Regions from separate parts of the Alkaliphilus metalliredigens QYMF genome, predicted to be linked through region 2. Evidence: riboswitches for the same ligand, from Rfam matches in the RefSeq annotation. Region 2 holds a riboswitch; each other region holds the start of a gene.

Region 1 (10,066 bases), 2.1 Mb from region 2:
TCAGCCTTGACTAAGGACATAGTCGCGCCGGCACCTCTATCTAATGGTGTGGCAATCATTTTCTGTCCCACAAGCCCCAACTTCATTCGTATAAACTCTTCATGCTTTAATGAAGAAACAACACGTCTAGATAAAATAGCCTTTGTCATGGATTTTTGTTGTGGAATCTGGCGATGATAGACATCTAGAAGTGGCTTGACAAAAAACTCAAATACAAAATATGCCGACACCGGATATCCTGGAATTCCTATAACCGGTTTATTGTCTACAATGGCTAAAATCACAGGCTTTCCAGGCTTAATAGCAACACCATGGGCAATGACCACTCCCATCTCCCTCAATACATTAACAGTATAATCCTTTGAGCCCGCTGATGAACCTGCATTGATTAAAACACAATCGTTTTCTTTTAATGCCTTTTTAATACTCTCTTTCAAGATATCAGGATCATCAGGAGTAATTCCATACAAGTTAGCCACTCCATGACCCTCTTCAACAAAAGCCTTAAACATCGTCCCATTGGATTCAATGATTTTCCCTACCATTAGTTCATCATTTACAGAAACAATTTCTGATCCAGTTGGAATGATTCCCACACTGGGTTTAGGATAAACCGACAAGACCTGCATGTGTCCAGCCATCAATGCCCCCATATCCATAGGTCTAATTTTATGATTGGCTGGTATAATCAATTCTCCTTCAATAATATCCTCCCCGATGGGACGTATATGCTGCCAAGGCTTAGCTGCTTCATGAATTTCAATTGTATTCTGATCTATTTCCACAATATCTTCAATCATGATGACCCCATCATAGGGTTCTTGAATCACACCGCCGGTATTGATATATATAAAATCCCTCGGGGATATTAACCGTATCGGCTCTTTTTCAGAGACACCGTAGGTTCTACTGCAGATGATCGCCACGCCATCCATGGCAGCAGCGTTATAGTTTGGAGAAGACTTTTTAGCAAAAATAGGATCTGTTGTAATCCGATTTAAACTCTCTTCTACAGAAATCTCCTCTTTTTTTTCAGGGATTCCTCCGTGCTCTTCAATGGCTTTTAAATACATCCCTCGGACCTCTTCCAAAGGAATACTAGTCAAATATAAACTTCTTTCTTTCTTTTCCATTCAATTGCCCCCCCAATTGCTTTAGTAAATTACATCTTTTGATAATAGCTAAAATAAATACACCTTAACAGCATCACCTAGGCTCACACCTTCCTGATTTAAAGCAAGGCAGATGTATCCATGGGCCTTTGTCATTGTGGTCAGCATGCCAGATTTTCCATGGACAGGATACACTCTTTTCTCCCCATTTTCCTCCTGTATGACTACCATGACATAATGCTCTCTCCCTGGAGCCGAGGGAATGTTGACTGCAACCGATCCTTCAATATAAGGCATATGCACTTTTAAGCCATAAAGGAAGTGGATGAATGGTCGCACTAAGGTTTGATAGACCACCATGGCCGATACAGGTTGCCCTGGCAAGCCAAAAATCGCTTTATCTGATATCTTTCCCCCAATTGTGGGTTTACCAGGCTTCACTGCGATTCCATGGAATAACACACCGGGATTTCCCAAGGCATCAATCACATCTTTTGTCACATCCTTAGTCCCCATAGAGCTCCCTCCAGAAATTAAGATCACATCACTTTTTTGCATCAATTCTTGAACTTTATTCTTTAATGTTTCTATCTCATCTTTAACAACGGCAGTGGCCACAATTTCGCAACCATCTTCCATAGCCGCTATTCCTAAGCTATAAGTATTCATATCCTTTATTTGCCCCAATTTCAATTCTTCTTCTGGTCCAATAATTTCATCCCCAGTAGAGATGACACTCACTCTAATCGGTTGATAAACATCAATTTCCGTAAATCCAATACCAGAGAGCACCCCTATATCCTGAGGCCGAAGACGATGTCCCTTTTTAAAGATTAGTTCGCCCTTCGACAGATCATCTCCCTTTTTCAGTAGATTTTCTCTAGGTGCAACAGAACTTTGAATGCCCACTGTTTTCTCATCTAAAGCCTCTGTATACTCTACCATGACAACTGCATCACAGCCTTCAGGAATCATTCCCCCAGTAGGCACATAGCAACTTTGCCCTCTTTGTAAATGCAATGAGGTCCCTTGACCCATTTCGACCTCTCCAATCATGTCTAGAAAGCTCGGTAAAGATTCACTGGCCCCAAAGGTATCTCTAGCCACAACAGCATACCCATCAACAGTAGAGCGGTCAAATCCCGGCACATCGATAGGTGCTGTGATGTCCGTAGCAAGGACCCTCCCCCCCCCTTTAAATAACGGTACCTTTTCACTATCCAAGGATGTTTCTTTGAAATTTTCAATGACAATCTGTTTTGCCTCTTCTAGTGTTACAGTATCTAATAACTCAATCATTTGAATATCCCCCCCGTCAAATTCGTCTGACGCTATGGCGTCGACTCATATCCCACTTAAATACAAAAAAGCTAATCCAAAAGGATTAGCTTTAACACAAATATGAATTCGTTAGTTAGAATTCTTATGTAAAGCAAATTTCCTTTTCAAGTTCGGGAGGCAAGAGAATTTCTTCATTTACCCAGAGGTAAGTCATCGTAGCATCGCCTTAGATAATCTCACTCGGAAATTCGTAACATTCTATTAAATTCATTATTATCGTACCACATTTGGTCAGAAAATTCAATTTTTATTAAGACAACAAAAACCTCCTATAAATAGGAGGTTTTTAATCCAAGATGCCGTCAGATGCAAAATTCACACCCGCACCTCACTCTAGGTGGGTGACTTGCCTTACTCTTCCTAAGTCCACTCGACGGTGGCATGTAGTCCAAGTAAAAACTTAGTCTCCCGGATGTTTACTGTCGGTTGAATTTTACGATTCAAAACGTACATCTCAGAATGTCTTTAACTTATTATACACCAAAACAAAGAAAATATAAAATGAACTTTTTGCCTTTTAAGGCTGATTTTCCTTCAAAACATTCCTTGCTTTCTAGCTTCCACGGAATCCCTGCATTATAAGACTTTTTTTACTTATAGGATCAAAATTTTATCTTCGAGTTCATTCATTACATAGATTGAAATCCACTGAAAATCTCATTGATTTCATCTTCTTTTAATGTTTCCTTTATTAATAGGTCCTCCGCCACAGCCTCAACAATGTTAAGGCTCTTCTCTAGGAGCACCTTTGTTTCATCGTATAAACGCTTCATATTTAACTTTGTTAGTTCCATTACTCGTTGGTCACAAGCACCTTGTCGACCAAATAAAACATCATAATTAATCATACCTACTTCATCATTCATCCCAAATTGTTTGATCATTGCACCTAGAATTTCTGTTGCCTTTTGAATGTCATTACTGGCTCCTGTTGTGACAAAATCTGGTCCAAAAACAATTTCTTCTATGATTCTTCCTGATAAAGCAACTTTAATACTATTTACCATACTATTTTTAGTATGATACATTTGATCTGGAGGAATATTCATACTAAATCCACCAGCTCCTTTGGTGCTTGGTATAATCGTTACCTTTGTCACTTTATTTTGGGGACACAATAGCTTTGTGGCAACAGCGTGACCTGCTTCGTGATATGCAGTAATCTTTCTATCAATTGGCTGAATATTACTTCGATCCTTCTTCTCTTCTCCAGCTACCACTGTGTAAAAAGCCTTATCTATATGTCCTTCCGTAATAAAGTCTGCTTCTTCTCTTGCTGCATAAATAGCTGCTTCATTCATTAAATTTTCAAGTTTGGCACCACTGAAATAAACAGTTTGTTGTGCAATTCCTCGTAAGCACACCTTTGGATCTATAGGTCTATTTTGAGTATATAATTGTAGAATATCCTGTCTTGCTTTCAGATCAGGTAGTCCTATCTCAATTTGACGATCAAATCGTCCAGGTCTTAGTAGTGCATCATCAAGTATATCCAGACGGTTAGTTGCCGCCATTACGATGATTCCTTCGCTACCTTTAAATCCAGACATCTCAGTTAATAATGCATTTAGTGTCCTGTCGGATTCATCGCTACCACCTAAACCTCCACGATCTCTTTTCTTTCCAATGGCGTCAATTTCATCAATGAAAATGACACATTTTCCTTTGTCTTTTGCCTTTTTAAATAAGTTACGGATTCTACCAGCACCTAATCCTGCATATACCTGTACAAAATCCGAACCGGAAACAGCTAAAAATTCAACTCCCGCCTCACTGGCCAGAGCCCTTGCTAATAGCGTTTTTCCCGTTCCTGGAGATCCATATAAGATAACCCCTTTAGGCATTTTTGCACCATAACGGCTATACTTCTCTGGATTCTTCAAGAAGTCTACAAGCTCCATGGCATTTTCCTTCGCCTCTTGATTCCCTGCAATATCTGCAAATCGAATCGATGAGTCTTTTTGAGTAGAAAACTCAACATCAGACATCTTGTCGTATTCCTTAGAGGTTTGTGTCGCATTTTTCTTAGATAAAAAGATGGCGACCCCAATAAATCCACCTATCAAAACAACAAATGTAATTACTTGAACAACAGAATATTGGTCTGTTGTTTCTCTGACCTGTATTCCATGTAATAACAAATTTTCTTTCAAACTGTCAGTTCTTGGATGGTCTGTTATAAACTGTTTTCCATCCTCAAAGACTCCTGTCAATTTAGGACCTTCCGATAGATTGACGGTTCTAATTTCTCCTGCCTCTGTACTTTCTAAGAAAGCAGTATAACTAATCTCCAGTTTATCCTCATTAAAATATTGAGTATAAACGGCATAACCAATTGCACTCACAACAACAATAGCAATACCAAGTACTATAATCAATTGTTTTTTAGTTAGTTTTAACATAAAAAAACCCCCTTTCAAAAGTTAGTTAAAAAACTTGGTATGTAAGGGGTGTTTCATTTAACCAGATATATTATGTTAACACATTCGACATCAAAGCAAAAGTTTGTTTCATGGCCTCTATATTCTATTGATACAGATTATAGGGGTAATGCTTATTCATACGCTGTCATACTTAGATTTTCACACCTTATATTTTGATTCAAGGAATGCAATCTCATTAACAATATCTAAAATCACGATTCATGTTCTATTTTTCTACGAAGTTTCGTATGTTTTTAAGCACAATATTAATGGTTCCGTCTCCATTTCGTTGAACAGAAAATTTATGTGGATCATTAAAGATATCTCGTTCATTTCGAATATCAAAACCCGTATCAGTCTTGATGGCCTTTCTTTTAAGCTTTTTCTCTACCCACTCCTTGTTGACTTCAAATCCCGTTACTTGAAATCCTTCATTGTTTAAATGCTCTATATAATTATTTTTCATCTCTTCATTATCATCTGACATCGCTTCTGCAAACTGTCTCACATTAATTTCTTCTTCTTTGTTTAAATGTGTAGCTAATACATCCCTGGCTGTAGCAGCATGTGCTACATCTTGTCTCAATTCATTTCTTACAAATTTTTCGGTCATACTCCTAAACATTTTTGTTTTATCTTTACTATCCACAAGGATATTACAGTTTAAAAAATCCTGAGCAAAAAAATGGGCCACATCTTGTTCGCTTCCCTTGGCCTGTTGTTTGTCCAAAAGAACTAAATCGTATTCATCGTTAGCCTCATATCTTTTAATAAATGCGCATTTCTGTAAACGTTGCGCCATTCCTGGCAAACCAGTCTCATGGGAAATAATCGAAACCTTAAATCTATCATCCACATATTCAATATCATGAACATAGGACTTGCGATAATCCATTTTTAAAATCCCCACATATTTTTGTGAATCTACAGAATACGAGCAAATAACTAGATCACAAGAAGATGTGTTTGCATTGACTTTCATAGCCCGAAACAGATGCTGAGCAATGATTTTACTACTTTCAACAAAGCTACTCTCATGATAAAGTATTTGGTCGCAGCTGTCCCTCACAATATTTGGTCCCGTAATAAACTTAGCAATACGATTGTCATCATCCTTTAGGGAACGCACAATATGTTTTTCTATTAATTCGTGGATCTCCTCCGTTATCTCTTGCTGAAAATCTGTCAGAAGGGGTTCCTCTGCTGTTTTATCTAATACATGAACAATTATAGAATGTAATATAACACTACTTGTCTCTCTCATTTAAAAACTCCTTTTCTTATGTCATCTATCCTATAATATCAAACTTTCATCTTTCTTTATAGTGCAATATACACACATAGAAAAGATACTAGCTCCCTAGTATCTTGTAGTCCTCAATATTCTCTGTAATTCCAATGGTCTCACCATAGACTTTTTTGAGGACGGCGCGTTCACCCCCGTGCCTTCCATTAAAAAACTAATCATCTTTTTTTGTTATTAAAATAGTTTAAATACATTTCTTTGACTTTAATTTCTTTTTCAAATCGCACTTCATCAATGAGCCCTCTCTCTTTATGGTCCTTTAATAGGGCGATTAACTCACTAGATAAAAAAGCCAGATCCTCTTCAATTTTTTCTATTTGTTGTTTATCTACCACCATATCAGTTTCCACTGCGTTCCCCCCTGCCTTTAGGATTATGTTTTTCTATGCATACTCCCTGAAGTTCTCCACAAATTGCTTTCTAATTGAGGTTCCTCTCTGATTGTTTCCCTATCATATACTATTCTATACCTGTTAAATTATTCCTTCTATCGAATTAGTATTATTTTCATATTTTTAATTGCTTTTTTCTCAGTAATTCGACTAATACAGTCTCAATTTCAGTATATTTTTGAAAAGATAGATAATATTTTTTATATTGACTTTTCAGATGAAACATAGTATATTTACTATAGTCGGGGCATTAGTTCAGTTGGGAGAACGCCACACTGGCAGTGTGGAGGTCAGCGGTTCGAGTCCGCTATGCTCCACCATTTTTTTTTGCTTTTTTGCCTATCTTAGTAGTTCATCCTTCAACTTATTTCTTAGCTCATTTAAATCCTTTGGTAATGATGCCCTCACCTCTATTTTTTCCTTATACCGTGGTTGTAAGAAACTTAAATAACTTGCATGTAAGGCCTGTCGTCTAATAAGCTCTGTATCCACATAGCCATATAAATGGTCTCCTAGCATGGGATGTCCTATAGATTCCATATGCACTCTAATTTGATGGGTTCTACCAGTCAATAGCGATACCTCCAACATAGTTGCATCCGCATATCTTTCCAAGACAGTAAATTTTGTTAAGGACTGCTGTCCACGATCATCTACTACTCTCTTTATCGTCTCGTCGCTTGACCGATAAATTGCCCCATCAATCTCCCCTTCATTTGCCACCACAACCCCTTTAACAAACGCAACGTATTTTTTAGTTATTTCGTTGGCTTTCATCTGTTGAGACATAATATGATGTGTGTAAGGATTTTTCGCTATGACTAGTAATCCAGAAGTATCCATATCTAATCGATTGACAAAGCGTATTCTACAGGCGACACCCTTTTTCTCCAAATAATTTTGGGCTGCATTAGCAATTGTATCCTTTGGATGACTTTTCGTCGGATGAGAAACAATTCCTGGTTCCTTATTTATCACAATGACATCGATATCTTCATAAACTACATTGAAGGGTATTTCTTGCGGTTCAAACTGACTGGCTTCCTCAGTCATATCAATCTTGATCCAATCTCCCTCACTAAGCAATTCATGATATTTAGCATATTGTCCATTTATTAAAATTCGTTTACTCTTCTTGAGCTTTGTCAATAAACGACTGGATAGATCTAACCTATTTTTTAGTGTCTCCTTAAGCGGTTGCTGATCATCTTCTGCCTCCACTTCATATGTTATCATACGCTCATTTTGTTCATTTGGCACTAGCATGGATTCACCTCGTCTCATTTTGATCTGCATTGGTAATTGTATTATAAAACACAAAGCGCTTCAACCTTCTTTTTTCGATATCTTTCGATATCAGGAAGGATTTTCTTAATGTATTTAGAATTATACATAAGTGGGCTATTCAGTGCATAATTTAAATTACTTTTATTATGTGTTGATTAAATGTTTAAAAACCACCTAATGGTGAAATACATATAGATAAGAACGTATCGTTTATTATCATTGTATTGCTAAGACTCATTATATAAGGAGAATGTTTATGGCACTTAATAAAATTATCAATATTATTTATAATGACTCTAAATTTTCTGTGGATACAGCAACTTACTTAAAAAAGAGGTTAATTTCCTTAAATTACCATGTCAGTGATACCTTTGATTATACTGCTGAACTGACAATATGCATTGGGGGAGATGGCTCTTTCTTAAAAGTACTCCATGATTATGGATTTCCTGACATTCCTATTATCGGGATTAATACCGGTCATCTAGGCTTTTTCACAGAAGTTGATCCTGATCAAATCGACGAATTTTTAGACCAATATGTGGCTCAAGAGTACACTATCGATGAGATTAATCCCATTGAAGCCATCATTTGTACAAGAAATAGTTGTATAGAAGCAATGGGTCTTAATGAGATCGTCATTAAAGGTGATAAATCCAGAACCATCCACCTAGATATTTACGTTGACAATCATTTGATCCAACGTTTTAGTGGCGACGGTATTTTAATTTCCACTTCCACTGGTAGTACAGCCTACAATTACTCAAGTGGCGGTAGTATTGTGGATCCACGAATCGATGTACTTCAAGTGACGCCATTGGCTCCTATCAACACCAATGCCTATCGCTCCTTTACTTCAAGTGTCATTCTACCTGCTGACGCTGTCATTAAAGTGAGTCCAGAATATCGTTTCGAAAACTCAATTGTAATCGTAAGTGACGGTGTAGAGCATCATCATGATGCTATTATAGAAGTTGTTTTAGAGCTCTCTGAATTAAAAGTTAAGATGCTTAGACTTAAAAACTCAGAGTTTTGGAAAAAAGTAATTGAAAAATTTCTTTAGTAACGATGGATTGAAGAACAGTTTAACCATAAAAACTCAAAAAAGAAATGAAGGTCGCTAAATTGCGACCTTCATTTTTGATTGTTTCATTATTGACTTGCTGTGGAGAAAATCCTACATAAAAAGCTGGGAAGAATTGTTTAAAGCATCTCACAGGACTCAGACCTGTTTAAGAAATTTCTATACAGTTACTTCTTCCCTTGGCACATCTAATTCATTCTCAGTTGCAGCAATTACAACAGCACATGAAGCATCTCCTACAATATTCACTGTTGTTCTGGCCATGTCAAGAACTCTATCTATACCAGCAATCAATGCCACACCCTCTAGTGGCAACCCTACTGAAGTCAACACTAAGGATAGCATAATGAGACCCGCTCCTGGTACACCTGCGGTACCAATTGAAGCCAAGGTTGCTGTTAAAATAATGGTACCAATTTGTCCTCCCGTCAGTGCTACCCCATAAACCTGTGCTACGAATAAAGCACATACCCCTTGATAAAGAGCAGTACCATCCATATTTATGGTTGCACCTAATGGCAACACAAAACTGGCAATCTTATCTGAAACTCCTAGACCTTCCTTACATGACTTCATGGTTACAGGTAGTGTACCTGCGCTACTGGTGGTACTAAAGGCAGTAATCGCAGCTGGAGCAATTGCCTTGAAAAATTTCATAGGGCTTATCTTTCCAACAACGGAAACCGCTGAGGAATATACCAAAACAGCATGAATAATACAACCGAGATATACTGCTATTACAACCTTAATCAAGGGCAGTAATACAGCCGGTCCATTTTTAGCTACAACTGGTGTAATCAATCCAAATACACCATAGGGGGCGAAGTTCATAATCATTGCAGTAATTTTATACATAATTTCAGCTAAGCTATCAAAAAAGTTTATAAAAGGCTTTCCCTTATCGCCAGGAACTGCTGTAAATCCGACACCAAGGAATAGCGCAAATACTATAATTTGTAACATACTACCAGAAACAAGTCCCTGAAGTGGATTACGTGGGATCATATTTACGATGGTATCAACAAGTTTCGGTGCCTCCGATGCGGCGGCTGCTGCTGCGTCTGTTGGAATACTAAGTCCAGCACCAGGATTAATAAGTTTTCCCAGTAATAATCCTATAC
Region 2 (10,066 bases):
ATTAATTTTATAAACATCATATAAGTCACCACTCAAGTTACTACAAGGGATATATTCTGAAGAAAAGGCGATACCATCAATGAGTAGCTCTTTCTCCGGCAGTAATGACTGTTGAATTCTTCTGGCATACTCCAAGTCCTCTAGGACTTTTTCATTGACTTTCTTTACCTCTTGGGTGCTTTCTTCAACTATTTCCTCAAGGTTTTCAGTATATTCTATTAGCTTTGTTCGAGCTTCAGCTAGCTTTAAATAAGGTGCATCTAAATTATAAATAAAAATACCCTTAAAAATCAAATATGAACTAATTGCCTTGTAAATATGTCCCATGAAGTTGTATGTATCATGAACACTCTTATAGAGGGTAAAGGATGCTTCAGCAAAAATTCCAAAGGACAATCCTGCGATCACATATATAAAAACTAGGTTTTTTGTTTTCTGATAGTCCCTCATATATAAAAATATTGCTCCTATCATGAGGGCCATTATAAAGTATTCCAAGACAACTTTCAATGGCGTTAGCCCTTGCCCCTCTATAAACAAAGCTGGGAATAAATGAATCTGATAAGCGACTAAATAAAATACAAGTCCAGAAACGCCTATACTTACTAAAACAAAATACACTCTTTTATAGTTGGTTTTCAATTGATAGGGCACTAAAGCAGCACCCAGCATCCCCATGGCAAAGATCAACCTACCTATTATCCAAAATGTGGTTGCCATAGGAGCATTACTCTCTACAAAAAAACCTGTCATCCCCTCATAAACCATTGTATGAAAAAAGTCTATCATTCCAACAATGAAAAACATAGGAAAAAAAATCAGTAACCTTGCACGTTTGTTTTTATCATAGGTGTAGTAGGTTACAATAAAGATCATAAATGAAATGATAATACTAATAAACTCCAAATATGTATGATGGTATATAAAGGAATTGATTTCTAAAACAGTGTAGTACTTTTCCCCCAATACACCTACAAAATGAAATGTAGCTAATAAACCCACCCAGAGCCATATAAGCTTCATATATTGCTGATCCAGCTCTATTTTTTTTTCCTTTACACTAAACAAAAGCATCACCCCATTAAATTCATTGTCTATTCTATACAAAAGCCTCACTTCTCCACATTTCTACATTTTCTCTGAAAATCCTCTTTAATATTGATTTGGCAAGTAAAATATCATTATTAAACAAAAAATATATTGATCGTTGAAGGCGTCTTTATTTCAGGCAATAAGCCCATTGTAGGGATTATCAAAAATGAATATCAATTAAAAAAAGACATCCTCCTTACCCGGCTTGGAAGATGCTCTTCTCTACTTAATTTATACTTAAAAATCCTCGAATAATCTCTTGAATTCGCTCCACTTCCGTCTGTGGTACTCGTTCATACCATCCGCCATTGTGATAGTATCCCTCTCCTTGAATAGAGGTAGTTTGTAAGTCCTCTGGTTTAAAGGATAAAAAGATGCGAATTAATTTCTCTAATTCACCAGGCGTTAAAGAGGTTTGTACATTTTCACTTAAGATGTTCATCATGTCAAAGGCCCTAGTCAGTGTTCGAACTGAAGTCTTTTTCCCTGCTAAGGCTTGTAGTGCCTCCTGCTGTCTTAACATTCTATCGTAATCACTGGCATGTCTTCCATCATTACTTTGTCTGAAGCGCACAAAGTCCAGGGCATTTTTTCCGTCTAACACTTGCTCTCCTGGATATAATCGAATCCTTGTCCCATCTGCAGGGTCATCATATTCCATTTTTCTTGACACTTCCACTTTGATCCCATTAACCAAATCTACCAAATCAACAAAACCTTGGAAATTAATAGAAGCAAAGCTGTTTACTTGGATATCTAGCCATTCTTCGATGGTTTTCATCATCAACTCTGAGCCTCCCCTAGGATAGGCCCCATTGATTTTATCCATTCGATACCCTGGGATTTGAACATATGCATCCCTAGGGATAGAGATAAGGCTGATCTCCATTTCATTAGGGTCTACTAAAGCCAGCATCATTGTGTCTGATCTCCCCATATCCCCTAGTTGTTTACGGGCACTAATTCCATAGATTAACATCACAAAGGACTCTAGTTCATCTTGATTATAGAATTCTTCCCCTTGCTCAATATCAACGTTTTCACTGATAACCGATATATGATTGAGTGTATTTTTATATCCTCTATATATGCTGTAACCATAAATCATTGTTACCACAATGATAGAGCACAAACTAACTACCACAGCCCATTGCCATTTTTTCACGGCACTTTCTCCCTTCACGTACTGAAGTTATGATGATATTTCATTCTCAAAACTAAGTATAAGCAATCCTTGTTTTTTTGTCAAACATTGACGAGATACGCTCTCATCATTGCACAGATTATACTGCTTAATCATAAAATGAGACTTCATACATAAGAATGAAAAGTCCTATGAATTAAGTCTCATTTTATTTCAACCTCCCCATCATTGCTTTCACGACTTCATCAAAGGGAAGATGTCCAATTTGCCCCATTACTTTTTCTAATTCTGACTGTTCCTTCTTTTTTAGGGATCCAGATAAAACCAGTTGAACAGATTGCTCCCGATCCACTAAAACGGATACCACCTGCAGTGCACCGGTTAAAAGGCCTAAAACCACCAGTGCTTGAGATGGGGTGATATTGAACTGACTTTTATTCTGTTGCTCTTCATGTTTATACTTATGTTTATTTTGATTAGGATTATCATTGCTCCCCATTTGTTGATTTATCATAACTTCCTTTATTAATTCATTCAATTGGTCTGGTGAAAACATTCATTTCCTCCTCCCCCTTATGTATTTGTCCCTTATTCCACCTTATATTATGGAATGATGATTGGTAGACTAGGTACAGCAGGTCCTGGAATGTCTTCTAAGTCAGCAATAAAAATAATCGCTATTGCGATGAATATAATGAGTAATATAGTTCTGCGCACTTCTTCTAATTTGCACATACCCGTCACCTCTTTTAGAGAGTATATTAATTATTGTATTCATCTCTATATGAATTGTTCCTCAAATAAAAGAGGACTAGTATCCAGAAGAATTTCTAATCCTCCTAAATACTAGCCGAATTTATCTATATTTTATTCTGTACTTTCAATCTTCACTAAGTTTTTATAACAGTAATTGATTACATCACTTCTCTTAACAATCCCAATAAATACATCATTGTCATCCACCACAGGAACAAAGTTCTGATTTGATACAAGGTCTAATAGATCTTCAATGTCTGCATTAATTGAAACGGCTCTATTCTTTACATACTTTGGAATATCTTTAATGAATATCTTATTTGTCTCTTTAAATGTTAGGTCTGCTTTATTTTTTAATTCCCAAAGTATGTCACCCTCTGTAATTGTAGCTACGTATCTTCCCTCTTTATCTATTAATGGAATCGCTGAATATCGATGATATTCCATTTTTTCTAATACTTGGCGCATGGTGGCATCGATATTTTCACAAACAATTTCATTCTTGGGCGTTAGAAAAAATGCTACTTTCATTTATTCTCCCCCTTGCTCTTCTTTAGTACTTCTTATTCTTAGTCTAATACTTGAAATTAGCCTTACAAATATAAGCGGTGTAAGTCATGTTAGTACTTACACCGCTTATATTATATCATATTTCATTGATTTTTTCTATGTTTTTCATTAATGGATCGTTTTAAGCATTCATAGCTGTTAAGCATTTTATCCAGCTGTTGACTCATCTCCATTGCTTCATGTGTGATCTCTAGTTCATCATCACATCGGATAATATAATTAAGCTTAATTCGCATTGCTTCTATCATTTCAGATAATTCATCTAATTCCTTTATTGTTGGTCCTTCCATATCCATCCCCCCCAATGTTCAACCCTATCAACCCTATGTCCATTCTATCCGAACGTAAGTTCTGTGTAAAGGTTAAAAGATCATTATATGATTATATTTTTTCATTACAAATAAACTCTTTGGTATGATGACTTTCTGGATAGTTCATTACTTTTTCTTGATTCCCTACCTCGATCACTTTTCCATCCTTCATAAAGGCAACATCATGACAAAGGCGCTTTGCCTGATAAAGGTTGTGAGTAATCATAATAATTGTGGTTTTGTTTTCATGGAAAAACGCCTTTAGCTGTTTTTCCAGCATGAGAACGGATGTTGGGTCCAGGTTAGCCGTTGCCTCATCTAATAGTAAAAGCTCTGGACTAAAAATGATCCCTCTGGCTAAGGCAACTTTTTGGGCTTCTCCTCCTGAGAGCGTCCATGCTTTTTGATCTTTTAAATGCTCTATCTCCATATCTCTTAGCAAGCGGTCCACTCGTCTTTGGATTTCTTCTTTTTCTATCTTTCTTATTTTTAATGGATAAGCAATATTGTTAAAGACCGTAGTCCGCAATAAATAAGGTTTTTGAAAAACCAATGTCATTTTTTGTTTAATCTCATCGGTGATGCTAGCGCCACTATATTCAATTAAGCCATTGGTAGGCTCAATAAGTCCTGCAATCATTTTAATCAAAGTACTTTTACCCGCCCCATTGGGTCCAATAATCCCGAAAAAACTACCCTGGGGGATTGTTAACTCCTCAATACAAAGAACAGTTTGCCCCTTATATGATTTTTGTAGGCCTTTGATCTGTAGTTGCATTATGATTCCTCCTGCTGAAGTTTATATAGAATTGAGTTAATTAAAAATGATAGTAATAACAACACAATACCAATGGCAATGGCTGTTTCATAGTCTCCTTGGCTTTTGAGCATGGCAATGGCTGTTGTCATCACCCGTGTATCTCCTCTAATATTTCCCCCTACAATCATGACAGCCCCTACCTCTGATATGGCTCTACCATAACCAGTCACAATAGCAGCGAAGATATTGATACGCAATTCCTTAATCAGTAGGACTAAGGTTTGCATTTTGTTGGCTCCCAATGTTTCAGCTACCTCCTGAATCTCTCTCCCTTTTTCCTTGGTACCATTATAGACAATCCCTATAATGATCGGCATCACAAGACAAATTTGTGCCACAATCATGGCTGTGGGGGTATAGATAATTCTAAGCACACCGAGAGGACCACTTCTAGAAAACAATAAAAAGATAACTAATCCCACAATCACTGGAGGTAGACTCATCATAGTATAGACAAATCTAACAACAAACTGCTTCATGGGAAAATCCTTAACAGCCAGCAAAATACCCAGGGGTACTGCCACAAAGCTAGAGATTATACTGGCTGTCAATGTAACATATAAGGATAGTCCAACAATTCCATAAATCTCTCGATCAAAGGATAATAAGAGCATCAATGCACTTTTTGTCCCTTCTAGTATTTGTCCCATCTAGCTCCCCCCTACTACTTGGCGTTAGGTATAAATAAAGACTGACCAAACTCTGATTGACCAAACTCACCGATTAATCCCTGGCCCTTTTCAGACAAAAGCCACTCTATCAAAATCATTGCACCCTCATAATTAATTTGAACATTCTTATTGGGATTCACTGCAATCACACCATATTGATTAAAAAGCATTCCATCGCCTTCTAGTATAATATCTAAGTCTAAGTTATGCTTCATAGACAGATAAGTCGCTCGATCAGACAAGGTATAACCCAGCATTTCATTGGTCATCTGAATGACAGCACCCATACCTTGTCCCGCCGATACATACCATCGTCCCTTAGGGTCAATCCCTAAGGTTTCCCATAACTGCAGCTCCATCTTGTGGGTCCCTGAGTCATCTCCCCTTGAAAGAAATGTTTCCTCTGTATTCTGAAAAATGGAGAGGGCTTTTAGGATATCATTTTTTGCCAATACTCCAATATCCGCTGGATCATCCTTAGGTCCAATTAATACAAAATCATTGTACATCACGTCAAACCGTTGGATTCCATGATCTTCTTGGACAAACTCATCCTCAGCCTTTTTAGAATGAGCCAATATTACGTCAACTTCTCCATCTTTCCCCATTTGAAGTGCCTGTCCCGTTCCAACCGCCACTACTTTGACTTCAACACCTGTATCCTCAGTCAAGATAGGTAAAATATCATCTAGCAGACCACTATTTTCTGTACTGGTTGTTGTCGCTAAAAGAATACTATTTCCTGTAGATTGACCACTTTCTTTATGATCATCTATGGCTCCCTGACTACAGCCAATCACAGTCATTGCCACCAAGAGTACTGTCATTAGTAAAACATGCCATTTTCTTATTTCCATCGCTTTAATCCCCCTAAAAGTTCCCAATTATATTGCTCCTGGTAACAAAACTTTTTTCAAGAGCATTTCAGAAAAATAACAAAATACACCTTATTAGTCTATAAAAAAGCGCCTAAAAAGGCGTCGCATTAGATTTGCGCACTCCTTTCCGCTATGGGAGGCATTATTGTTTCCAACAATACCCTACAGGCTTGCACTCCATCAGACCATTGATCTATTAGGAGTCATAAGCTCGGAGAATTAATATCATTTCATTAGTCTTTCTATCTATTCTAATCATACCCTACCCCTTAATGGAGTGTCAATATTTTCACCAGTCAAAAAAACAACTCTCACTTTGTTTTGCGTCCATTGTAATTAGAATTCCTAAAGAAGTAACAAATTATTATTTGTTGGTAGCGATTTACAAAGATGAAAAAAAGTGTTTCTTTTTCTCAATTTTGAGCAAAAGAAACACCTTTTTCATCTTGATGCTATAACAATCAGACTGTATTCGATAATTAAAATTCTTTTAATAAATTAGCCATTTCAATAGCAGTTACAGCGGCTTCAAAGCCTTTGTTTCCTGCCTTAGTACCGGCTCTTTCAATAGCCTGCTCGATCGTATCTGTTGTCAGTACACCAAAAATCACTGGTACCTCTGTTTCCAGTGATACACTGGCAACACCCTTAGTGACTTCACTAGATACATAGTCAAAATGCGGTGTGGCACCTCTAATCACTGCTCCTAAACAAATGACACCATCATACTTTTGAGACTTCGCCATTTTTTTTGCTATCAAAGGCATCTCAAATGCTCCAGGCACCCATGCGATCTCGATATTCTCTTCATCCACGCCATGTCTTTTTAAGGCATCTATAGCTCCTGATAACAGTTTGCCTCCTATAAACTCATTAAACCTTCCCACAATAATGCCAAATTTTTGTCCCTTTGAAATTAACTTTCCTTCGTATACTCTCATTTTACTTTTCCTCCTCCATATTTAATAAATGTCCCATTTTATCTTTCTTGGTTTTTAAATAGAATTCATTTCTTTCATTATGATTCATTTCAATCGACACTCTTTCAACAATTTCGATGCCGTAACCCGTAATACCAGATAGTTTTTTAGGGTTGTTTGTCATCACTCTAATTTTTTCAATCCCTAGATCCGCTAATATTTGAGCACCGATACCGTAGTCTCTCATATCTTCCGGGAACCCCAGAGCCAGGTTGGCTTCCACTGTATCCATCCCCTCATCCTGAAGTGCATAGGCTTTAATCTTATTGATTAATCCAATCCCACGGCCTTCTTGCCTCATATACAACAGTACTCCTCTGCCTTCATCTTGAATTTTCTTAGCAGCCTCAGCATACTGTTCACCACAATCACATCTTAATGAACCAAAGGCATCTCCTGTTAAACACTCAGAGTGCACCCTTACCAACACAGGTTCCCCACCCGATACATCACCCTTAACCAGGGCTAAATGGTGCTCTCCATTGAGCTTATTTTCATAACCCACCATTTTAAAATCTCCATATTTAGTTGGCAGGACTGCCTCAGTAACTTTTTCTACCAATTTTTCATGCTTACTTCTATAGGAAATTAAATCAGCAATGGTGATAATCTTTAAATTATGTTCCTTAACATATTCCATCAGTTCTGGCACCCTGGCCATGGTTCCATCTTCATTCATGATTTCACAAATCACTCCTGAAGGGTCAAGCCCCGCCATTCTAGCCAAATCCACAGCAGCTTCTGTGTGTCCTGCCCTTTTTAGTACCCCACCTTCTTTGGCTACTAAAGGAAAAATATGCCCTGGCTTTGTGAAGTGCCTAGCCGTTGCCCCTGGGTCAACTAGCTTCAGTATCGTACAAGCCCGTTCACCGGCAGAAATACCCGTTGTGCATTCAACTGAATCAACAGAAACAGTAAAGGCTGTTTCCTTTGGATCCGTGTTATCCGTTACCATGGGAAAAATATTCAATTTCTGTAATGCACTCTTAGTCATGGGTGTGCATATGAGTCCTCTCCCATACCTAGCCATAAAGTTAATGGTCTCCGGGGTGGCTTTTTCCGCCGCCATCAAAAGATCCCCTTCATTTTCTCGATCCTCATCATCCACCACAACAATCATCTTACCTGCTTTGATCTCTTCGATAGCCTCTTCTATAGTATTAAATTTATTCAATTTATACACTCCTCTCTTAGTCCTCTCCCAGAAAATAACCGGTCAATATAATGGTCTATTTCACTCATTATTTTCTTCTGATTCCTTAAGCAAATCCATTTTCCTGTAAAAAATTCATGTCTATGGCGCTTGTTTGCTCCTTCATTCCTGCTTCTTTAAACATCGTCAACCGTTCAATATATTTTCCAACCATATCACATTCTAAATTGACTTCTTCTCCCACTTTTTTGCTTAACAATGTCGTCTCGTCTCGAGTCAGTGGAATAATGGACACTTTAAGTGTTTCTTGATCCACATAAGCCACGGTTAAGCTTGTTCCATCAATGGCAATGGAGCCCTTTTCAATAACATACTTTAGAGTCCCAATAGGCGCTTTAATGGTCACCCATGTGGCATTATCTTCTTCTTCTATTCCTTGAATGATTCCCACACCATCAATATGTCCTGAAACCATATGCCCACCTAATCGGTCACCAAGCTTAAGTGCCCTTTCTAAATTCACAGAACTACCATGCTTTACATTTTTAAGATTACTTCTTCTCATGGTCTCCGGCATAACATCCACTGTGAATCCATTTTGCCCAAATTCCACCACCGTTAAACAAACACCATTTGTGCTGATACTATCCCCTAGTTTGACTCTTTCTACCACTTGCTTGGCTTTAATGGTCAACTGGGCTGATTTAGAGCCCTTTCTCACAGCTTCAACAGTTCCTATTTCTTCTATTAATCCTGTAAACATAGGTCTATTCTCCCTTTCCTAAGTATCCTTCAATCATAATATCCTGGCCAAATTTTCTTACTTGAATATCTGTTAACTGAATTGCATCCTTCATATATTTAATTCCGTCTCCCCCTACTGGGGTTTTGGCCTTGGCGCCACCTACTATCTTAGGTGCAATAAAGGAAACAACCTTGTCTACGATTCCTTCCTGCAATGCACTGTCATTTAAAGTGGCTCCCCCTTCAATCAAGACACTATCTATTCCTTTAGCCCCTAGCTGTTGAATCAAACACTTCAAATCCACTTGATTATTTTTAAGAGGGATTATGATGACTTCAGCACCCTTTTCTTCCAGGGCTTTTATTTTATTAGGGTCAGCCTTTTCAGTTGTTGCAATAATTGTTCTCACCTTCGAAGAAAGCTGTAACACCTGAGCCCATAGTGGCGTTTTAGCCTCAGTATCTACAATCACTCGAATGGGGTCTGAGCCTTCTTGATTGTGCAATCGGGTTGTTAATTGTGGATCATCTACTAAAACTGTACCGATGCCTACCATGATACTAGATACCTGGTGTCTGATCTCATGAACATATTGTCTTGACTCCTCATTGGTGATCCATTTAGAATCTCCTGTGGCAGTGGCAATCTTGCCATCTAATGTCATGGCGGTTTTTAAAATACAAAAGGGCATTTCAGTGGTGATATATTTCACAAAAATTTCGTTTAGATTTTTTGCTTCAGACTCCAAAACTTCTGATATGACTTCAATTCCACTTTCTCTCAAAATCCCAATCCCATTTCCCGCCACCAGTGGATTAGGATCTCTCATGGCAATTACCACTTGGGCAATCCCCTTCTCTACAATGGCTTTTGCACAGGGTGGTGTTTTCCCATAATGGGAGCATGGTTCTAGGGTGACATACATCGTTGCCCCCTTCACATCTTC
Region 3 (10,066 bases), 1.8 Mb from region 2:
TCAACTTTTTTCATAATCCCTAAATCCGCAAGAACTTCACTACTTCCCATGGAGTGTGTGATTACGAGTAAATAATAGTTATTCTTTTTTAAACGAGCATTTCGTCGAATCATGACCTCTGCATGAATATTATACTGTTTTTTGATAATTTTGAATAACCTTCTGGCAATGGCTGGATTTTCAGTTGTCACTTTGATATTTAATTTCTGCGATCCGACTAATTGCAAAGTACCACTCATTCGAATTAACGCCGCTAGCTCTGCTCTCACACAGCACGACTGTTCACCCTCAATACGAGCTAATTCATTTTTTGTGTTTGAAGAATATGACATGGTATCACGACCTTTTTATACAAATTTCATTGGTGATTTCCATTACAATTATTCTTATATTTTTTGCCTAATTGAGCAAAATATAAGTGAAACTGACTATGGAGGTGTAAGATAATGAATCAACATCCAAGCATGGAAGTTATGTGTCATGTAAATAATTGTAAATTCAATGAAGCAAATTATTGCTTTGCTCCTAAAATTGAGGTAAACGCGCAGTCTGGTGACCAAGCAAGCTCTTCTACTGAAACGGTATGTACAACGTTTAAACCTCAGTAAGTGCAACTAAGATATTTAGAAAGACCTCACCTACCTTTGTGAGGTCTTTCTAAATAGATGAATTGCTTTTTCAATAATTTGTTTTTCATCATCGTACTTTGCCAATTCGATGCAGCGATCCATGTGAATGAATTTAGCATCAATAAAGCCTTCTTCTTTTTGTGGAATACAAGCGATTGTCCTAGACTGCATTAAGAACCAATGGACAGTTTTATTAATCAAATCATTATCTTCCCAACTATTTTTGAAGGTATAATGAATTTTATTAATGTATTGTATCACTTCCACCTTAACACCTGCTTCTTCATGGACCTCACGAACAGCTGCCTGTTGAAAACTTTCGTGATTTTCCACCTTCCCCTTTGGTAAAACCCAATCTCCATTATATTTTTTTAGTAGCAGTATAGCATTACCAAAAACTACCACACCGCCGGCACTGATTTCTTGCCGCACGACTTCCACTCCTTCATTTTGCATCACTCTATCTTGGGTGTATTGCTAAAATTCCCATCTCATTGGATAAGAACTTCAAACAACTACATCCTCTAAATCAATTTGGCTACACTTCAGAGAAATATAAAACACCTCTGAGTTAAGTCTCATTTCATATTAGTATATTCTTCACTTCACTTTAGGTTATTCAATAAACATTTTTCTACTAAAAATAAATACTCTATATAATAATTTATCATATTCCACTACATATTTCAATAATCAGTGTATGGTAGACTTTATTATCATTTGAATTTTCAAATAATCTAGTCATATTAAGTAAAAAAAAAATCAACAGACCCTAAAAAACAGGATCTGTTGATTTTAATATAATTTGGTTTCTACTCTACTGACTTTAATTTTGCAGTAAAGTGCCTTAATACCTTTGGTTCATAGATAAATTCAAAAAAAAGCTAGAAAGAATGTTCTTCTTCCTAGTTATCATTGCGTTTAATGGCTTCTCGAATGTAGAAGTAATCTAATATGCGATTACGATCTGTGGCTAGCTTTTCTTGAAGCACCCGATCAACAATTATTTTCGATAGGGTAATGGCATCATGTCTCACGTAATCCTTCTTAATATCCACTAGATCCCGCTCAATCAATTTTATGTTCATTTTCTTTAATTGTTGGCGATCCACTTCAGTAACTTTAACGAATTTCGCTCCTTCTGAATAGTACTTCTCTTGAATGAATCCACTGATACCTTCTTTATTGGCAATGACATAGTCTAATTCCAGTCCATTGCAATGGCTAATCACTGCATTGATGTGCTCTATTAAAGAATAATCATCGGTTTCACCAGGTTGTGTCATTAAATTAGGTATATAAAACCTAAGACCAGAAGCATTTTTCAGTGTTTCTCCTATTTCTTTAACTAACAAGTTGGGCACGACGCTGGTGTAGAGACTTCCAGGCCCTAAAATAATGGCATCAGCTTGTTCGATAGCTTCTATTGCTTCCTTCAATGCTCTTGCACCCTTGGGCTTAATAAAAATCTGTTCTATGGCACTTTGCTGCTCTATACTTTTTAAGGGGATATCAGACTCTCCTTTAATAACCGAACCATTTTCTAATTTAGCATACAGTGTCATATCCTCTAGTGTAACTGGAAGTACATTTCCTGTTACAGCTAACACTTCACTGATTTTTTTGATGGCATCTTCAAAATTTTCACTGATTCCATTCATTGCAGCAATCAATAAGTTCCCAAAACTTTGTCCTTTCAGCGCGCCCTCTTGAAATCGATATTGTAATAGCTTTTCCATGGTAGGCTCCATATCTGCAAGGGCTAAAATACAATTTCGGATATCCCCAGGAGGGAGCATTCCTAAGTCTTCTCTTAGTTTTCCCGATCCCCCCCCATCATCTCCAACTGTTACGATGGCAGTAATATTTGAGGTAAAACACTTTAATCCTCTTAAGAGAACAGAAAGCCCAGTTCCCCCGCCGATTACCACAATCTTAGGTCCTCTGTTTAAAATCCGTTGGTCATGAAGCTTTTTGTTAATCTTAGATCTGTCCATCCTCCCTGTCATAGGATTAGGAATATCCATCAACCGTAGCAGGGAGGCCAGTCCACTTCGAATAGAATAAATGACAAAAAAGACTCCTACTCCTCCTATGAGAATAGCAATCCATCCCCTCAGTTCAACTCCAATGTCAACAACAAAACCGGCAATGGCACTTGCAAAGAGGAGAATACCTACGATGCCAATTGTCATCCAACGTTTGACCTGTAGCCCAGGCTTAAGCCAATCTAATAAATTCATTAGGACTCTTTTTTCCTCTCTCTAGTCTCTCCAGAATCGCGATGACTTAAGGTAACCCGATGTCCTTTATCCTTTAACTGATGATAAAGTACATGGGCAATTGTGACAGAGCGGTGTCTCCCACCGGTACACCCTATGGAGATGACCAATTGATTTTTGCCTTCTTGAACATAGTGTGGAATTAAAAAGCTCACTATGTCATGGAGCTTATTGGAAAATTCTACACTTATTGGAGAATTCATGACATAATTTCTTACTTTCACATCATTTCCTGTAAAATCCTTTAGTTCTTCAATATAAAAGGGGTTTGGTAAAAAACGCACATCAAATACTAAATCAGAATCCAAAGGGATACCATGTTTAAAGCCAAAGGATGCAATGGAGATCATTAGGTTATTCATTTGATTACCTTCTACATAAATATTTCTTAACTCTTCCTTTAACTGAGCTGGTATGAGCTTCGTTGTGTGGATAATGTGGCTAGCGCGGTCTTTTAATTCTTGAAGCAACTCTCTTTCTCGAGTAATACCATTTTCAATGGATCCATCAACATTTAATGGGTGACTTCTTCTGGTTTCTTTGAATCGCTTCATCAATACTTCATCATCAGCATCTAAGAACAAAATTTCATATTGATGCCCTAAATGTTCAAGCTCCTTTAAGCTTTCAAATAAGTCATCAAAAAACATCCCCCCACGAATGTCAATCACAAGGGCAGCTCGACTGATCACACCTTGGGATTGATGACACAGTTCAGCAAATTTTGGTATTAAAGCCGGGGGTAAATTGTCCACACAATAAAAACCAAAATCCTCCATACTTTTGACAGTTTGGCTCTTTCCCGCCCCTGACAATCCTGTAATAATGACAAATTTCATGACTTCACTCCTCTTTTGTAACAAACATGTTCAAGACTAAACTACACTTCCCCCACAACTCTTACTTCATTATGTAACCCTACGTCAAATTTTTCTTTGACCTGTTTTTGAATATGTGCAATTAAATTAAGTACATCTGCTGCGCTGGCATTATCAATATTCACAATAAACCCCGAATGAAGCTCAGAAACTTGAGCGCCTCCTATTTTGAAACCCTTCAAATTACAATCTTGAATTAATTTACCAGCAAAATATCCTGGGGGCCTTTTAAACACGCTACCGGCACAAGGTAGATGTAATGGCTGTTTTGTTGTTCTTTTGACTGTTAAATCATCAATAATAGAACGAATCTCTTCGTATTTTCCTTCTTGAAGTGCTAGTACTACCTCTAATGCTATATACCCTTTTTCTTGTATGATACTCGTTCGATAGTCTAATTCCAGTTCTTCAAGTGATAGGTCAATGATCTCACCCTGGTGGTTCAATACCTTGCAGGACTTAACCACATCTTTCATCTCTCCGCCATAGGCACCTGCATTCATGGTTATAGCGCCTCCCACTGTGCCTGGAATCCCATTAGCAAACTCAAATCCCTTTAGACAAGCCCTTGCAATTTGGTTTGAAAGGGTAGATAACAAAATTCCCGTCTGGACAATCACATGATTTCCTTCAAAACGAACCTCATTAAAATTTTCCGCAATTTTTATCACAACACATCGCATGCCTTTATCACGCACCAGAAGGTTGGAACCATTACCCATCACAAAGTAGGGAGTCTTACTTTTCTTACATATTTCAACAGATTGTCGAATTTCCTCTACTGTTCTTGGCATCACCAATAAGTCAGCAGGTCCGCCGATCTTAAATGATGTATGTTTTTTCATTGGTTCCTCCAAAAATACATGCTCTTCTCCCATTAATGCAACAAATTCTTGATATAAATTTTCCTTGTCCATTTCATTCACTCCTATATCTCATTCAGCTTCCAATAAATCAAGCTCGTTTTATTCATTTATCATTCTTTCCTTACTGCTATCAATTAATGCTTCTCTTAATCAAAGGAACCACTGCACTTTATTGTCTTCACTTACTTGCTTTTTCTCATTTTAGTATAACTTTTTTTTTTCATTGGGTCAATTATTCTGGACAATAGATCATTGCTGTTTGCTTTTTATCAGCACATTTACCTTCTCTTCAGCATCCTGTAAAACTTGTTGTGGTGTTTTTTTCTCCAATACCCCTTGTCTAATTTCATTTTGAATAATCTCATCAATTTCCTTCCAATATGGATGAGGCGGCGGTATTTCTGTATAAGTGAGGGTCTCATAAATCATCGTCATTAAAGGATCTGCTTCGTATATATTTCCTACGGATTTTTTAACTGGGAATACACCTAATCGCGTCAACTCCTGTTGATGCTTTTCTTCTGATAAAAATTTTAAAAAAGTCACACCCATTTCTAATTTCAAAGGATCCTGCTGTTTTGTCATCCCATAGGATCCTACCATGTTACTCATTGTAATGGGGGCTCCCTTTTCTCCTATTGGAAAATGTGCAATAGAATAATTAAATCCAGTCCCCTCCTGTTTCATCTGTTTCAGAACATTTAATGACCAAGTGCCTGTAGGATAGACAGCTGTTTTTTGTTCCTGATAAAAGTGTGTCCATGCGTCATTGGCATTGTTTTCTCCAAAGTCTTCTGGCATCACAGCATACTCATTTTTCAAATTGATTAGTTTTTCTATCCCCTTTTGAGCTCGATGGTCATTAAATACATAATGTAACCCTTCATCAACGATTTCGCCTCCGTCACTCAGTAAAATTCCCCATAGGTTATAATATCCCGGTTGAATAAATCCTCCCAAGCCATAATGATCGATTTTTCCATCCTCTTCGCTAGCAAATGTCAAAACTTTCATTTTTTCAATAAATTCATCGTAATGCCACAAGCCATCCATAGGAGGCTCCACTCCCCTATCTTGAAAAATATCCAAATTTAATGCCATGGTGTAAGTGGTCATCATCCAGGGCATTGCCCATATACGGCCGTCATAAGTCACAGCCTCCAGGGCATTTTCACGGAAGTCCTGTATTTCAGTAACAGATAAAAATGGGTCTAGAGGCTCCAATAAGCCTTTATGGAGCAAGCTATAGTCGCTGCCAATGGGTATGATATCAGGTAGCTGTCCTAGTTTGGCAGCTGACTCTACTTGTATGGGTCCTCTTTCCCAGGTCAAGGGCTTAAATTGAATGTATACACCGGGATAAGCCTTTTCAAATGCCCGAATTTTATCATAAATCCACCTGAAGTTTGTGCCCGTACTTTGATCTAATCGTGGGTAGTCCCAGAATGTAATGACGCCAGTCCACTCCGGCTTATCTTTTACTTTATTGTAGTTCATTTCATTAGGACGATGAAACAATAAGTAAAAGGGTCCTATTATCATAAATAAAACAAATATGATACACAGAAAAAGGGTGATACCATTTTTAAGTTTTCTCTTGGCCATATACATTCCCCCTACTCCAATTTATTCATCTTTAGATTTGATTATTCATAGGGAATGTATATATGCAAAAATGACTCAAGGGCCTAGACTATTCTAGGCCCTTGATTGGATTTTCAACGAATTTCCTATTTGTACATCTCCTGTTTTGATCGTCTTTGCAAAAAAGATATGTTCTTGAATATGGCATTTTCTAGACTTTGAGATCAGGGGACAATTTGGGTGACAGTGTTTCCCTATTTCTGTTATTCTGATGACAGCTTGCCCCATCTCATATAAATCCACTTTATTCAGCACTTTCAAGGATAAGCCTTCCACTATAAAGTTAGCTTGAAACCGATTATGACAAAATCCCTTTCCAGTAGTTTCAACTAATTCTTTTAATCCCTTGGAGGTGATAAAACTCAATTGGCGTTCTTCTTGATTCTTTACTTCTACCAAAATACTTTCACATTGATGCCAGTTTCCCCCTTGGTCCTTATCATAAATTCCTTGGATCCTTTGCATCCATTAGCCCCCAATTTCAGACATGCTTCTTGCACTCATTTCATGCTTGTTGGTATATAGGTAATGTTTTTCAGGCTTTAATTGAATCCCGTTAGATAACACTGCTCCAATCTGTTCAGGATTTTCCCTAGCCACCCTTAATAAATCAATTTCGTGGTTACTGTGAAGACATGGCTTCAGTTTCCCATCACTTGTGACTCGAATACGATTACAGCTCTCACAAAAATGGCTACTAATAGGATTAATAAAGCCAACCCTTCCTTTTGCCCCCGGCAGTCTATAGAGTCTAGCTGGGCTAGTGGCATCTGTTATAATAGGAACCAATCCTTCAATTTTACTTTTCACTTCCTCATTGGATAGAAAACGGTCTTTTGCCCAACCACTTGCTTCCCCAATAGGCATCAACTCAATAAATCGAACATCAATAGGATCATCTACTGTTAAATTAGCAAAATCCTCTATTTCATCCTCATTATATCCTCCGATCACAACAACATTCAACTTCACAGGAGTCATCCCTAAGCGCAGGGCTTCCTGTATCCCTTCCAACACTTGGCTTAAATCGCCGCCCCTGGTGATTTCTTTATATCTGTCAGGTCTTAGAGAGTCAATGCTAATATTAATTCTTTTTAGCCCCGCATCTTTTAATGCTTCTCCATATTTTTTAATGAGGAGCCCATTGGTGGTCAATGCAATATCTTGAATTCCAGGTATATTTGAAATATTTTTAATTAATCCGATGACCCCTTTTCTAACTAGAGGTTCTCCACCAGTAATTCGTACTTTATTAATACCATTTTCCGCACCTATTCTGACGATTTGTTCGATTTCTTCCAAGGTTAATATATCTTGATGTGTTTTTTTATAGATTCCCTTTTCAGGCATACAATATTGACAACGCAAATTACATAGATCCGTGATAGAAATCCTCATGTAGTTAATGCTTCTTTGGAATGTGTCTTTCATGTATTTTCCCCCTTAATCATCTACTTAATGATGTGCTGGTGTTTGGATTAACTTTTTTTCGGATAAATATGAATATATAAAACAAAAACTAGTCCTCGAAAGGACTAGCTTAAATAGCTAGTATATTTCCTTTCCAATGTTGGGAGGCACAAAAATTTCTCTAGGTACCTATCGGCCACTAACCTTAGACAGTTTGCCCTTAGGAAAAGTAACTCGGAAATAAATTTTATTGAATTGTCTGGTAACTCATTTTATTATATCAGACTTTTTTACAAATTGAAACTAGCTATGGATAATTATTGTACTTCCCTTTCAATAAAGTCCCTATCTTGTGTATTTTTTTTAGTTTCATTGTGCTATAATTTAATTGATAATATTTTATCAAAGGAGAGGATACCTTGAAAAAGTATATTAACGTTCTTAAGTATGCTATGGAAATGGAAAAGCAGGGCCATCAATTTTTCAAAGAAAATGCTCAAAAAATGACCTTACCTAGTGCTAAAGAAATGTTTGAAAAACTTGCAGAAGTTGAGCTAGATCATTATCACTTCCTAGAAGATCAGGTTAACCATATGGTGAGTAACAATGAAGTCAAGGAAGTAGAAATGGATATTAACCGTGAAAATAATATCTTTGAAGAACGGGCCACTAAGGAAATGTTAGAACACACATTAAGTGAATCTATGGTACCAGATTTAACTGTCTTAAGAAGTGCTTACTTAATGGAAAAAGATTTTGCAGAGTTTTATCATGATGCTGCCTTAAAGGCTGAAGAACCTAAAGTAAAAAAACTCTTCACTACCCTAGCCACATGGGAAGAAGGTCATGAACGTTTTTTTAAAGAAGAATATGATCGTCATATGAAAGAATATATGTATCAACCTTGGGGGGGATAGCACTCGTCTGATGCTCTGGCATCGACTCATATCTCACTTAAATTTAAACTAGTAAAAGGAGTCGCTTGTGACTCCTTTTACTAGTTTATGTCCAATAAAAAAGATGGCCTAGTGTAGGCCATCTTTTTTTATCTTGCTATTATTTTTACAACTTTAACACCTGTCACCTTAAGCCCTGGAATTTTACAGTATTTATCCAAGTCTGTTCCATTAGTTAATACATTAGCTGCTCCTTCAAAGTAATGGAATGGCATGAACACAACATTTTCATCAACAATTTTTGTGACTTTTGCCTTTGTTCGCACTTCACCCCTAGGAGATTTCACCTTAACAGTTTCTCCATTCGTTATCCCTAGAGACACGGCTAGATTTGGATGCATTTCAATATAACTCTCTGGTGCCATTTGATTAATTCCCTCGGTCTTTCCTGTCATTGTTCTGGTATGATATTGATATAGAATTCGACCGGTTGTTAAGATGAGTGGATATTCCTCATTACCTAGTTCACTTGACTCCACATGTTCCACTGCCATGAACAATCCAGCTCCTCTGGCAGGCTTTCCTGTATGGAGAAACTTTGTTCCTGGATGATCTTCAGTAGGACATGGCCATTGAATTCCAATATCCTCAATTCTATCATAGCTGATTCCTGCATACTGCGGTGTCACTTGTCGAATTTCCTCAAAGATCTCTTCAACGTTTTTGTACTGCTTGTCGTATCCTAGGTGATTCATCAATTCCATGAAAATCATCCAATCAGCCTTGGCTTCTCCTTGAGAATTCACAGCTTTTCTGACTCGTTGTACCCTTCTTTCTGTGTTCACAAAGGTACCATCCTTCTCTGCAAAGGAAGCTGCGGGTAACACCACATCTGCTAGTTCTGCTGTTTCTGTTAAGAATAAATCTTGTACAACAACAAAGCTATTCTTTAAGGCTTCTTCAACATGATGAGTATCTGGATCAGAGACCATCGGATTTTCACCAAAGATATAGATCATTTTCACATCACCATGGGCTGCTTTATGCATTACTTCTGGAATGGTTAATCCAACATTATTAGAAAGCTTTGTATTCCAAGCCTTCTCAAACTTGTTAATCACTTCTGCATTTGTTACCTGCTGGTATCCAGGCATTACATTTGGTAATGCACCCATGTCACAGGCTCCCTGTACATTATTTTGCCCTCTTAGTGGGTTGATGCCAGTTCCTTCTTTTCCTAAGTTACCTGTGGCTAATGCTAAGTTAGATAAACTCATGACACTTTCAGTTCCATTGTGATGCTGGGTGATTCCCATACAGTAAAGAATACTTCCTCTAACGCCTTGACCATATAGACGTGCTGCTGCACGGATATCCTCTGGCTTAACACCACAAATCTCTCCAGCCATCTCTGGGGTATATTTTTGTACAACTTTCTTTAGTTCTTCAATTCCTTCTGTA

The links. Region 2 has a riboswitch for molybdenum cofactor ahead of AMET_RS05050 (substrate-binding domain-containing protein). Riboswitches for the same ligand answer to the same signal wherever they lie in the genome.
Region 1: it holds a riboswitch for molybdenum cofactor, as region 2 does, so the genes downstream of both, AMET_RS15590 (molybdopterin molybdotransferase MoeA) here and AMET_RS05050 (substrate-binding domain-containing protein) in region 2, are expected to answer to the same signal.
Region 3: it holds a riboswitch for molybdenum cofactor, as region 2 does, so the genes downstream of both, moaA (GTP 3',8-cyclase MoaA) here and AMET_RS05050 (substrate-binding domain-containing protein) in region 2, are expected to answer to the same signal.

What each region holds. Positions count from the first base shown of each region.
Region 1 covers NC_009633.1:3,215,074-3,225,139, forward strand. Annotated here, with positions in the region: gene AMET_RS15585 (molybdopterin biosynthesis protein) at 1-1,133, opposite strand, end outside; gene AMET_RS15590 (molybdopterin molybdotransferase MoeA) at 1,182-2,411, opposite strand; molybdenum cofactor riboswitch at 2,535-2,651, opposite strand; RNA gene ssrS (6S RNA) at 2,738-2,917, opposite strand; gene AMET_RS15595 (ATP-dependent metallopeptidase FtsH/Yme1/Tma family protein) at 3,083-4,855, opposite strand; gene AMET_RS15600 (nucleoid-associated protein) at 5,103-6,140, opposite strand; gene AMET_RS15605 (hypothetical protein) at 6,341-6,532, opposite strand; tRNA gene AMET_RS15610 (tRNA-Ala) at 6,819-6,894, shown strand; gene AMET_RS15615 (RluA family pseudouridine synthase) at 6,914-7,870, opposite strand; gene AMET_RS15620 (NAD(+)/NADH kinase) at 8,118-8,924, shown strand; gene AMET_RS15625 (dicarboxylate/amino acid:cation symporter) at 9,105-10,066, opposite strand, start outside.
Region 2 covers NC_009633.1:1,065,585-1,075,650, reverse strand. Annotated here, with positions in the region: gene AMET_RS05085 (MASE3 domain-containing protein) at 1-1,107, opposite strand, end outside; gene AMET_RS05080 (LCP family protein) at 1,319-2,257, opposite strand; gene AMET_RS05075 (hypothetical protein) at 2,445-2,792, opposite strand; gene AMET_RS26815 (hypothetical protein) at 2,840-2,971, opposite strand; gene AMET_RS05070 (CBS domain-containing protein) at 3,104-3,523, opposite strand; gene AMET_RS05065 (Spo0E family sporulation regulatory protein-aspartic acid phosphatase) at 3,646-3,852, opposite strand; gene AMET_RS05060 (ATP-binding cassette domain-containing protein) at 3,944-4,651, opposite strand; gene AMET_RS05055 (ABC transporter permease) at 4,651-5,343, opposite strand; gene AMET_RS05050 (substrate-binding domain-containing protein) at 5,358-6,221, opposite strand; molybdenum cofactor riboswitch at 6,347-6,471, opposite strand; gene ribH (6,7-dimethyl-8-ribityllumazine synthase) at 6,722-7,183, opposite strand; gene AMET_RS05040 (bifunctional 3,4-dihydroxy-2-butanone-4-phosphate synthase/GTP cyclohydrolase II) at 7,185-8,396, opposite strand; gene AMET_RS05035 (riboflavin synthase) at 8,482-9,138, opposite strand; gene ribD (bifunctional diaminohydroxyphosphoribosylaminopyrimidine deaminase/5-amino-6-(5-phosphoribosylamino)uracil reductase RibD) at 9,143-10,066, opposite strand, start outside.
Region 3 covers NC_009633.1:4,182,284-4,192,349, forward strand. Annotated here, with positions in the region: gene whiA (DNA-binding protein WhiA) at 1-332, opposite strand, end outside; gene AMET_RS25245 (DUF1540 domain-containing protein) at 447-608, shown strand; gene AMET_RS20070 (NUDIX hydrolase) at 639-1,061, opposite strand; gene AMET_RS20075 (gluconeogenesis factor YvcK family protein) at 1,535-2,872, opposite strand; gene rapZ (RNase adapter RapZ) at 2,872-3,750, opposite strand; gene murB (UDP-N-acetylmuramate dehydrogenase) at 3,792-4,706, opposite strand; gene AMET_RS20090 (extracellular solute-binding protein) at 4,905-6,260, opposite strand; gene AMET_RS20095 (hypothetical protein) at 6,354-6,764, opposite strand; gene moaA (GTP 3',8-cyclase MoaA) at 6,768-7,730, opposite strand; molybdenum cofactor riboswitch at 7,841-7,961, opposite strand; gene AMET_RS20105 (ferritin-like domain-containing protein) at 8,129-8,626, shown strand; gene fdhF (formate dehydrogenase subunit alpha) at 8,755-10,066, opposite strand, start outside.